2 regions of the Pseudoduganella sp. RAF19 genome follow, and region 2 is predicted to be linked to the other one. Evidence: predicted binding sites of a transcription regulator. Region 2 holds the regulator's gene; the other holds the start of a gene.
What was found. Region 2 encodes sigma-54, which starts transcription at its own class of promoters, with help from an activator protein. Its sites were predicted from a motif close to TGGCANGNAANCTGCTTT; they were not measured.

Region 1: AB4Z19_RS17125 (TldD/PmbA family protein) is a predicted target of sigma-54. The motif match lies at 3,228-3,245, and genes of this name have one in related genera.

Annotation. Positions count from the first base shown of each region.
Region 1 is NZ_JBFREF010000006.1:58,126-62,913, forward strand. It holds gene AB4Z19_RS17100 (serine hydrolase) at 1-49, shown strand, start outside; gene AB4Z19_RS17105 (hypothetical protein) at 119-247, shown strand; gene AB4Z19_RS17110 (substrate-binding periplasmic protein) at 466-1,320, opposite strand; gene AB4Z19_RS17115 (hypothetical protein) at 1,298-2,158, opposite strand; gene AB4Z19_RS17120 (class I SAM-dependent methyltransferase) at 2,216-3,034, opposite strand; gene AB4Z19_RS17125 (TldD/PmbA family protein) at 3,299-4,788, shown strand, end outside.
Region 2 is NZ_JBFREF010000006.1:217,338-222,125, forward strand. It holds gene AB4Z19_RS17835 (KpsF/GutQ family sugar-phosphate isomerase) at 1-182, shown strand, start outside; gene AB4Z19_RS17840 (KdsC family phosphatase) at 182-721, shown strand; gene lptC (LPS export ABC transporter periplasmic protein LptC) at 731-1,327, shown strand; gene lptA (lipopolysaccharide transport periplasmic protein LptA) at 1,349-1,948, shown strand; gene lptB (LPS export ABC transporter ATP-binding protein) at 1,945-2,706, shown strand; gene AB4Z19_RS17860 (RNA polymerase factor sigma-54) at 2,716-4,197, shown strand; gene hpf (ribosome hibernation-promoting factor, HPF/YfiA family) at 4,265-4,624, shown strand; gene AB4Z19_RS17870 (enoyl-CoA hydratase/isomerase family protein) at 4,737-4,788, shown strand, end outside.

The DNA.
Region 1 (4,788 bases), 160 kb from region 2:
GGACCTGGCCTTCACGCCGGTCAAGAAAGCCGAACCATCGAAGAACTGATTCTTCTCATTCTGCAGACGATCTTCGAGATCGTCCTGCAGATTCTTATGAAGGGCGGCATGCTTCACCATGTCCGTCATTGGCCGCTGGTGCGCGCGCCGCGAACAGGCGCTGTTCCGCCTCGATCGCTTCAGTTATGGCTTCGTGTTCGCAGCGTGCCTGGTGGCCGTTCGCTTTGCACGGCAGTTGCACGATTAGCTTAATGACAGCACAGTTATCAAAGCGGATATCGATTGCGGCAAAGCGGCGAAATTTATTCGTAAAATTTGGACAAGTAGTGAAAATCTGTGACACTCTTTCATGTGCGAATGCAGCATAATACTGCTTTCGATAACACGAGTATCACTGAATGACCGAACTGTTTATCTCTATCGGCGCCACCTTGGGTGCATTGGCGATTGGTGTTTATGCTTTCGTTACTTTGATGAGCCATCTGCAATCGGCAAAGTAGGCATTTCCAGTTCGATGACGGTCCGCTTGTGGGCCGCGATTTCAGCAAGTCCGCGGCGATACGCGGGATAGCTGTTCAGCAGTTTGTCGAAGCTGCCGTCCGCCATGGCCATCTTCAGGCCCCGTTCGATGCGGTCCGCCAGCGCCGGATTGTCCCGGCTGACGAAGAAATAAAACGGTACGCGGTAATGCAGGAACAGGGTAGGCTCCACCATCAAACCTTCCTGCTCGTGCGCCTTCTCCTCCACCCACGCCTCGTTGGCCCCGCGCGGGAAATAATCGAAACGCCTTGCCTTCAGCATCGGAAACAGCGATGTGTAGCTGACGGCCGTCTCCACCGTCAATCCGTTATGCCGCAGTATATCCACTGAAGGCCAGTTGAAGCCCGCGCCGGCGCGCAGGCGGCGCAGATCGGCCAGCGTACGCACACTGCGGAAGCGCACCTCGTCCTCGCGCCGGATCAGGAAAGGGCGGTAATCGTTCAACTCGCGCAGCAGCGAAATCCGGACCGGCAGCAGGTCGTGCTCACGCTGGGCATTCGTTCCATCCCACATCACATTGATGACGCCATTGCGTTGCAGCTCCAGCAGCTTGCGTGGACTGGTGAGGTCGTAGGCGTAATAGCTGATGATGAAAGGCCCGTCATGCGGCTCCGTCTTTTCCATCACGAGCCGCAGCAGCAGCGGGAAGTAGGCCGTGTGCTCCTCCGACCCTGGCGCCATGGCAGGCAGCACCAGTTGCACCGGCGGCTGTGCCAGCGCGGCTGACGCGAGGAACGCCGCCAGCAGCAGGCAAACCTTATCGCGCAGGCGCAGCAGCATGAATAATTCCAAGCCGGTCAAGTTCCGTCTGCAATCCGGCGGCATAAGCATCGTGAAGCGGTGCGACGTTCACGAGAAATTTCTGGGCGCCCTCGACAGGCCACGAAGACAGCAGCGCTTCGCTTTTGCTCCACAGGCGCTGCAGATGCTGCAGCAGCAGGGGACTGGCTTTCACCTTGGCCCAGCTGGCCGGATAGTCTTCGCGCAGGGTGCGCAGATAAGCCAGCGTAAAGACCATGAAATCGACGGTCCCCGTCATATTCGCATCGACGGTGTTCCCGCCGCTGAACTGTTGGTAGATATCGCTGCCGATAAGGCTTCGTTCCAGTTCGGCGCCGGTAATGTGGGCATTCAACTCGTCCAGCAGCGTCGGCATATCGTTGCCGCGCTGCGGGCCAATACGCTTGAAGTAGTGCTGATAGCGCCCGATCGGACTGGCCTTCATGCTGGCCGGGACCCATTTTTCCGCCATCGCATAAGGCGGCGTATCGCCGAAGCGCAGCTCGGTGCGCCACACGGCGCCATCAAAGTAATAAGTCTTGTCGCCGCCATTGCAGCGGCTCAGCGCAAGATCGTAGACGTGGTTTGTTTCGTGGATGGCAGTCAGCAGGGAGGTCAGCGTGACGCCGCGCTCCGAGCGTATCCACCACAGCGCTTCCGAGCGCATGGCCTTGAACAGTACCGCGCCGGACGGAGTCTGCTCAAAATAATGTTCGACCGTTGCGGCATACGGCGCGTCGCCGGACGACTGCGGCTCGGGTTTGAACGAAAGCAGTGCGGCACATGGCCTTTCGTTAAACTGCGGCCGCGGCCCCGGCTCGGGAATACCTGCTGTCATTTCCGCCGCATGAGAGCAGGCGGCGGTGCACAACAGCAGGCTTGCAACCAGACGCACTTACTGAGGCTTCACAAACTTCAGCGTCATGCGGTCGCTTTCGCCGATGGCCGCATATTTGGCGCGGTCCTTGTCTTTATTGGTGTAGGTCGGAGGCAGTGCCCATACGCCGCCTTCGTGGTCCGCGTTGTCTTTCGGGTTGGCATTGACCTCGGACTTGCCGGCCAGTTTGAAGCCGGCGCGTTCGGCCATCTTGATCACATAGGCTTCATGCACATAGCCGCTGTCGGCCTTTGCATCCTGCGCCATCGCTGAAGGACGGCGGTGTTCTTCCACGCCGAATACGCCGCCCGGTTTCAGCACGTCGTACACAGAAGCGAACAGCTTTTGCATATTGTCGTCGCCAGTCTCGATCCAGTTGTGGATATTGCGGAAGGTGAGCACCATGTCCGCGCTGTCTTTAGGGCCGAATTTGTAGATGCCCTTGCCCGGTTCGAAGGCGCTCATTTGCACCTTGCCCAGCGCGTCCGGATGCTTGTTCAGGAACTCCTGGAATCGTGCTGCACCGCGGCGAACATTCTCGTTGGCCGAATCCGGCGTCGAACCGGCGGCAATCAGCTTGCCCTGGTCATGCAGATAAGGACCGAGGATCTCGGTGTACCAGCCGCCGCCCGGCGACAGCTCAACCACCGTCATATTCGGCTTGATGCCGAAGAAGTTCAGGGTTTCATACGGATGGCGGTACACATCGCGCTGCATATTGGCGGGTGTGCGCACCGGGCTGGCGACGGCCGCTTTTAGTGCATCGTCGGCCAGGGCTGCACCGGAATGGGCCACGAAGCCGCAGGCCAGCAGGCCGGCGAGAACGAATCGTTTCATGCGTTTGTCTCCTTGAGGGCGGGCGACGCCGCCGTGGGTCGCCTCGCTCAAATAATAATGATGCAAGATTGGTGGACTGTCCAGTGTCCGCGCGGACAGCATGCGGACAAGGCCGGACACTCAGCGGACACTGGCCGGACAGCATAAGCGAGGCGAGGCCCCGTGGTTGCAACCGTAAGACAGACCCACACAATGGCACAAAAATTGCGTAGGATGTGACTCCTGCAAGCCTGTCAGGAACCTAACAAAAACCCTGGAGAGACTATGGAACGACGTGCATTCCTCAACATGAGCGGTGGCGCGATTGCCGCCATGCTGATGCCTTACGGACGCGCCATCGCGGCCGACGAGCTGATTAAGCCCGTGGAAGTGAAGTTCAAGAAGATGCTGGCCGATACCGCCATGGGCGCGGCCACGCAAGCCGGCGCCACCTATTGCGACGTGCGCATCGGCCGCTACCTGAATCAATTCATCACCACCCGTGACCTGAACATCGAGAACGTGACCAACACGGAATCGGCAGGTGTGGGTGTGCGCGTCATCGCCAACGGCGCTTATGGCTTCGCCGCCACCAGCGACATGACTCCGGACGGCGTGGCAGGCGCCGCGCGTCAGGCCGTCGCCATCGCCAAGGCCAACTCCAAGCTGCAGACCGAAGCCGTGCAGCTGGCGCCAACGCCGGGCGTGGGCGAAGTGTCCTGGGCAACGCCGTTCAAGAAGGACTGGCGCACCGTGCCGATCAAGGAAAAGGCGGACCTGCTCATCGCCGGCAACAAGGCCGCGATGGAAGGCGGCGCGTCCTTCATCCAGTCGCTGCTGTTCCAGGTGAACCAGCAGAAGTACTTCGCATCGACCGACGGTTCCTACATCGACCAGGACCTGCACCGTCTGTGGATGCCGTTCTTCGCTACCGCCGTGGACAAGACCACCGGCAAATTCCGCAGCCGCTCCGGCCTGTCCACGCCGGTCGGCATGGGCTACGAGTACCTGGACGCGCGCAAGGAAGACAAGTTCAAGGCCGCCGGCGGCGTGACCACGCTGTACCGCGGTTCCTATGACCTGATCGAAGACGCCCGTGCAGCAGGCAAGCAAGCCAAGGAAAAGCTGACCGCCAAGTCGGTCGAACCGGGCAAGTACGATATGGTGCTGTCGCCGGAACACCTGTGGCTGACCATCCACGAATCCGTCGGCCACCCGACGGAACTGGACCGCGTGCTGGGCTACGAGGCCAACTACGCCGGTACCAGCTTCGCGACGCTGGACAAGTGGCAGACCAAGAAATTCAAGTACGGCTCCGACCTGGTCAACATCGTGGCCGACAAGACCACGCCGGGTTCGCTGGGCGCCGTCGGCTACGACGACGAAGGCGTCAAGTGCAAGCGCTGGGACATCATCAAGGACGGCATCCTGGTCAACTACCAGGCGACCCGCGACCAGGCTCACATCATCGGCGAGAAGGAATCGCATGGCTGCTCGTATGCGGATTCGTGGAGCAGCGTGCAGTTCCAGCGCATGCCGAACGTGTCGCTGCAGCCGGGCAAGAAGAAGCTCACGCCGGACGAGCTGGTGAAAGACGTGAAGAAGGGCATTTACATCGTCGGCGACGGTTCCTTCTCCATCGACCAGCAGCGCTACAACTTCCAGTTCGGCGGCCAACTGTTCTACGAAATCAAGGACGGCAAGATCGGCCAGATGCTGGAAGACGTGGCGTATCAGTCCAATACCCAGGAATTCTGGAATGCCTGCTCGGCCAT
Region 2 (4,788 bases):
AGGTGATCATCAAGGATGTCATGCATCTGAACCCGCGCAGCATCAACGCGGACAAGCTGGCCGTGGATGCCGTGGCCATCATGGAAGAATTCCGCATCAACCAGATGCTGGTCACCGACGAAGCGGGCAAACTGGTAGGCGCCCTGCACATCCACGACCTTACGCGCGCCAAGGTGATCTGATGAGCCGCCCCTACAATATGGACATCGTCAAGCGCGCCGCCAAGGTGCGCCTGATGATCTTTGACGTCGATGGCGTACTGACCGACGGCAGCCTGCATTACGGTGCCGACGGCGAGATGATGAAGACCTTCAATGTGCACGATGGCCTGGGCATCAAGCTGCTGCAGGAATCGGGTGTGCAGACCGCCATCATCAGCGCGCGCCGTTCGCCGCAGGTGACCGCGCGTGCCAAGGACCTCGGCATCGAATTCGTCCACCAGGGCGGCCACGACAAGCTGACGCCGTTCAAGGCCCTGCTGCAGCAACTGGGCCTGACCGAAGAGCAGGTCGGCTTCATCGGCGACGATGTGGTGGACCTGCCTATCCTGAGCCGCGTCGGTTTCGCCGTGAGTGTGCCGAACGGCCGCCCGGAAGTGCACAGCCGCGTGCATCACGTGACCCAGGCCAGCGGTGGCCGCGGTGCAGTGCGCGAGGTGTGCGAATTCGTGCTGCGCGCTCAGGGCAATTTTGAGCGCATCATGGCGCAATTCATGGTGTAAGGAAGCAGTATGCGCAACCAGAGGACCTCTCACCGTGTCAGGCTTTCGATCGGCATGATGCTGGCGCTGTTCGCAGCCGTCGGCACCTTCTGGCTGCTCGAACTGCTGAACCGCGAAGGCGAGGAAATGCAGGCGGCCGCCAAGCTCACGGAGCCTGACTACATCGTCGAGCGCTTCAGCTTTGTGCGTCTGAGCAAAGAGGGCAAGCCGGCGTATATCGTTTCCGGCGACAAGCTGACCCACCGCCCGATTGACGATTCGTCCGAGATCGACAAGCCCGTCGTGCGCAAGATCACGCCGGACCTGCCGCCAATGGACATTCACGCCAAAACGGCGCGCGTGGACGACAGCAATAGCCGCGTCAAGCTGGCCGGCAATGTGACCGCCGACCGCGCCGGCACCGAGACCGTAAAGAGCTTCAGCATGAAGACTGAAGCGATGACGATTTATCCGGACGAAGACCGGATGGAAACGGACCAGGCGTTCACCGCCACGTCCGGCAACGCCAAGCTGACAGGCACTGGCCTGAAGGTGAATAACGCCACCAGCCAGGCGGAAGTGAACCAGCGCATGCGCCTGGTGTATCCGCCTGCCCCTCAGCGTTGAGCAAGAATTTTCGGAGCATACATGAAAAAGAAACTGAGCAAGTTATTGCTGCTGTCCCTGCTGCCGCTGATGGGCCTGAACCTGGCCCGCGCGGAAAAGGCGGACTCCCTCAAGCCAACGGTGATCGAAGCCAATCAGGGCACCACGGATGAAGTGAAGCAGACCCGCACGCTGATCGGCGACGTGGTGCTGACCCGCGGCACGCTGCTGATGAAGGCAGGCCGCGCGCTGGTGACGGAAGATCCGCAGGGCTATCAGTACGTGACCTTCTGGGCGGCGCCGAACGCGCTGGCCACTTTCCGCCAGAAGCGCGATGGCGCCGGCGACCAGTGGGTCGAAGGCCAGGCCGAGCGCATCGAATACGACCAGAAGTCCGAACTGGTGCGCCTGATTTCCAAGGCCAAGGTCACGCGCCTGGAAGGCGCCAAGACCACCGATGAAGTTGAAGGTCCTTTCATTTCCTACGACAGCCGCAAGGAATTCTTCTCCGTGCAGAACTCCACCACGGGCGAGAGCAAGCAGGGCGGCGGCCGCGTGAAGATGGTGATCCAGCCTTCGCAAGCCAACGCACCAGCGCCTGCAACGCCGGTAACTCCAGCTACCACTCCGGCGGTCAAATGAATATGGCGGAGAACAATTGCAGCAGCACCCTGGTTGTCAAAGGTCTGCAAAAGACCTATGGCAAACGCCAGGTGGTGCATGACGTTTCGCTGCAGGTCGATTGCGGTGAAGTGGTAGGGCTGCTGGGACCAAACGGTGCCGGCAAGACGACGTCGTTCTATATGATCGTGGGACTGGTGGCATCCGACGCTGGCACCATCGATATCGGTGGCATCGATGTATCGAGCCTGCCGATTCACAAGCGCGCCACGCTGGGCCTGTCCTACCTGCCGCAGGAAGCTTCGGTGTTCCGTAAGCTGACCGTGGAAGAGAATATCCGTGCCGTGCTGGAGATCCAGCAGGTGAACGGCAAGCCACTGGCCAAGGAGCAGATCGAAGAGCGCCTGGAAGCGCTGCTGGCCGATCTGCAAATCGAGAAGCTGCGCGAGAATCAGGCGCTGTCGCTGTCCGGTGGTGAGCGCCGCCGTGTTGAGATTGCACGGGCTCTTGCCACTAACCCACGCTTCGTTCTTCTGGACGAACCTTTTGCCGGCGTGGACCCGATTGCCGTGATCGAAATCCAACGGATTGTGCGTTTTCTGAAGGAGCGCAACATCGGCGTCTTAATTACCGACCACAATGTGCGTGAGACGCTCGGCATTTGCGACCGCGCCTACATCATCAACCAGGGTTCGGTACTGGCTTCCGGCCGCCCTGACGACATTATTGCTGACGAATCCGTGCGCCGCGTCTACCTCGGCGAACACTTCCGGATGTAAGAAAGGCCCATGAAACAATCACTGCAACTGCGAACTTCGCAACACCTGGCGCTTACGCCGCAACTGCAACAGTCGATCCGCCTGTTGCAGCTGTCGACGCTTGAGCTGCACCAGGAGTTGGAGCAGCTGCTCAGTGATAACCCATTACTGGAGCGGCTGGACGATCCACTGGACAATTCCGTGCGCCTGCTGGCGGACGGCGCCATCAGCCAGGGCAGCGGCAATGGCGAAGCGCCGCCGCAAGAAAACGGCCAGGCTGCCAGCGAAGGCGGCGAGGGCGCGGAAGCACCTGCGGCCGACGGCGAGAGCTATGAAGGCAACGGCGAGGGCGATGCTGTTGACGACTGGAGCAATTCCTCCAGCAGCAAGTCGCCCGATGATGAAGACGGCCGTCCGCAACTGGAAGCCAGCGGCTGCACGCTGCGCGAGCATTTGCTGGAGCAGATGCGCGTGACCGTGCAGGAACCGCGCGACCGCGCGCTGATGGAAATCATCATCGATGCGCTGGACGAAAACGGCTACCTGGAAGAGCCGTTGGAAGAAATCCATGCGCGTCTGCCGGAAGAGCTGGAAATCGAACTGGAAGAATTGCGTACGTCGCTGGCGCTGCTGCAGACTTTCGATCCCATTGGCGTGGGCGCGCGCAATGCGTCCGAGTGCCTGGCGCTGCAAATCAAGCGCTTGCCGAACATCCCGCTGGTAACGCGCCGCATGGCGCTATGCATCGTCGAGAAGCACCTGGCCTGGTTCGCCCAGCGTGAATTCAACAAGCTGAAAAAAGCCCTCGACTGCGACGACGAAGACCTGCGTGAAGCGCAGGCCGTGATCCGCCAGTGCAATCCGCATCCGGGCGCTGAATTTGCGTCAGACGTGTCAGACTACGTGGTGCCTGACGTGATCGTGAAGAAGGGGCGCAACGGCTGGATCGTCATGCTGAACAATGATGTGATGCCGCGCCTGCGTGTGAATGCGCTGTACGCCAGCCTGCTCAAGCAGGGCAAAGGCGAGAGCCAGATGAGCGCACAGCTGCAGGAAGCCAAGTGGCTGATCAAGAATATGCGCCAGCGTTTCGATACGATTTTGCGCGTTGCACAAGCGATCGTTGAAAGGCAGAAGAACTTTTTCAGTCATGGTGCAGTTGCCATGAGACCCCTTGTGTTGCGTGAAATAGCTGATACACTGGGACTACACGAGAGCACTATTTCTCGGGTAACAACTCAAAAATATATGCTCACCCCGCATGGAATGTTTGAGTTGAAGTACTTTTTTGGCAGCCACGTCGCAACCGAAGCCGGGGGTGAAGCTTCCTCTACTGCGATCCGTGCGCTGATCGTGCAATTGACAGGAGCTGAAGACCCTAAAAATCCTTTATCCGACAGTAAGATTGCGGACATGCTGGGAGAACAGGGCATGGTGATTGCGCGACGTACTGTTGCCAAGTATCGCGAAGCTCTGAAAATTCCTCCCGTTAGCCTCCGCAAGTCTTTGTAGTGCACGGTTCCGCTGCACGCCACCAGCGTGTACGAACTAGTAAGCGACATCATCTTTAGGAGTGTGTATGAATCTCACCATCAGTGGACATCATGTCGAAGTGACCCCAGCGATTCGCGAGTACGTGCAGAACAAGCTGGAGCGGGTTAAGCGCCATTTCGATCAAGTGATTGATATTGCTGTCATCCTGACTGTAGATAACCTCACCGAGAAAGAAAAACGTCAAAAAGCGGAGATCAATCTGCGTATGTCGGGTAAGACTGTGTATGTGGAGAGCCTGTCGCAAGACCTGTATGCCGCCATCGATACGCTGATCGACAAACTGGACCGCCAGGTCATGAAGTACAAGGCCCGCGTCCAGAATCACAACCACGAAGCGATCAAGCATATCCCGGACACTTACGAAGCACCTGTCACCGTCATGTAAAGGAGTGGCGGGACAATCAAACTAAGGGCGCATCTGGCGCCCTTTTTTGCGCCCCGCGCCGCTGGCTGTGGCGCGATAAAATAAACAATATTAATTATTTAGTATCTTGTTCATGAGCGAATACGTCCACACCCAAGTCAGCAACGGCACCGGCTTCATCACCC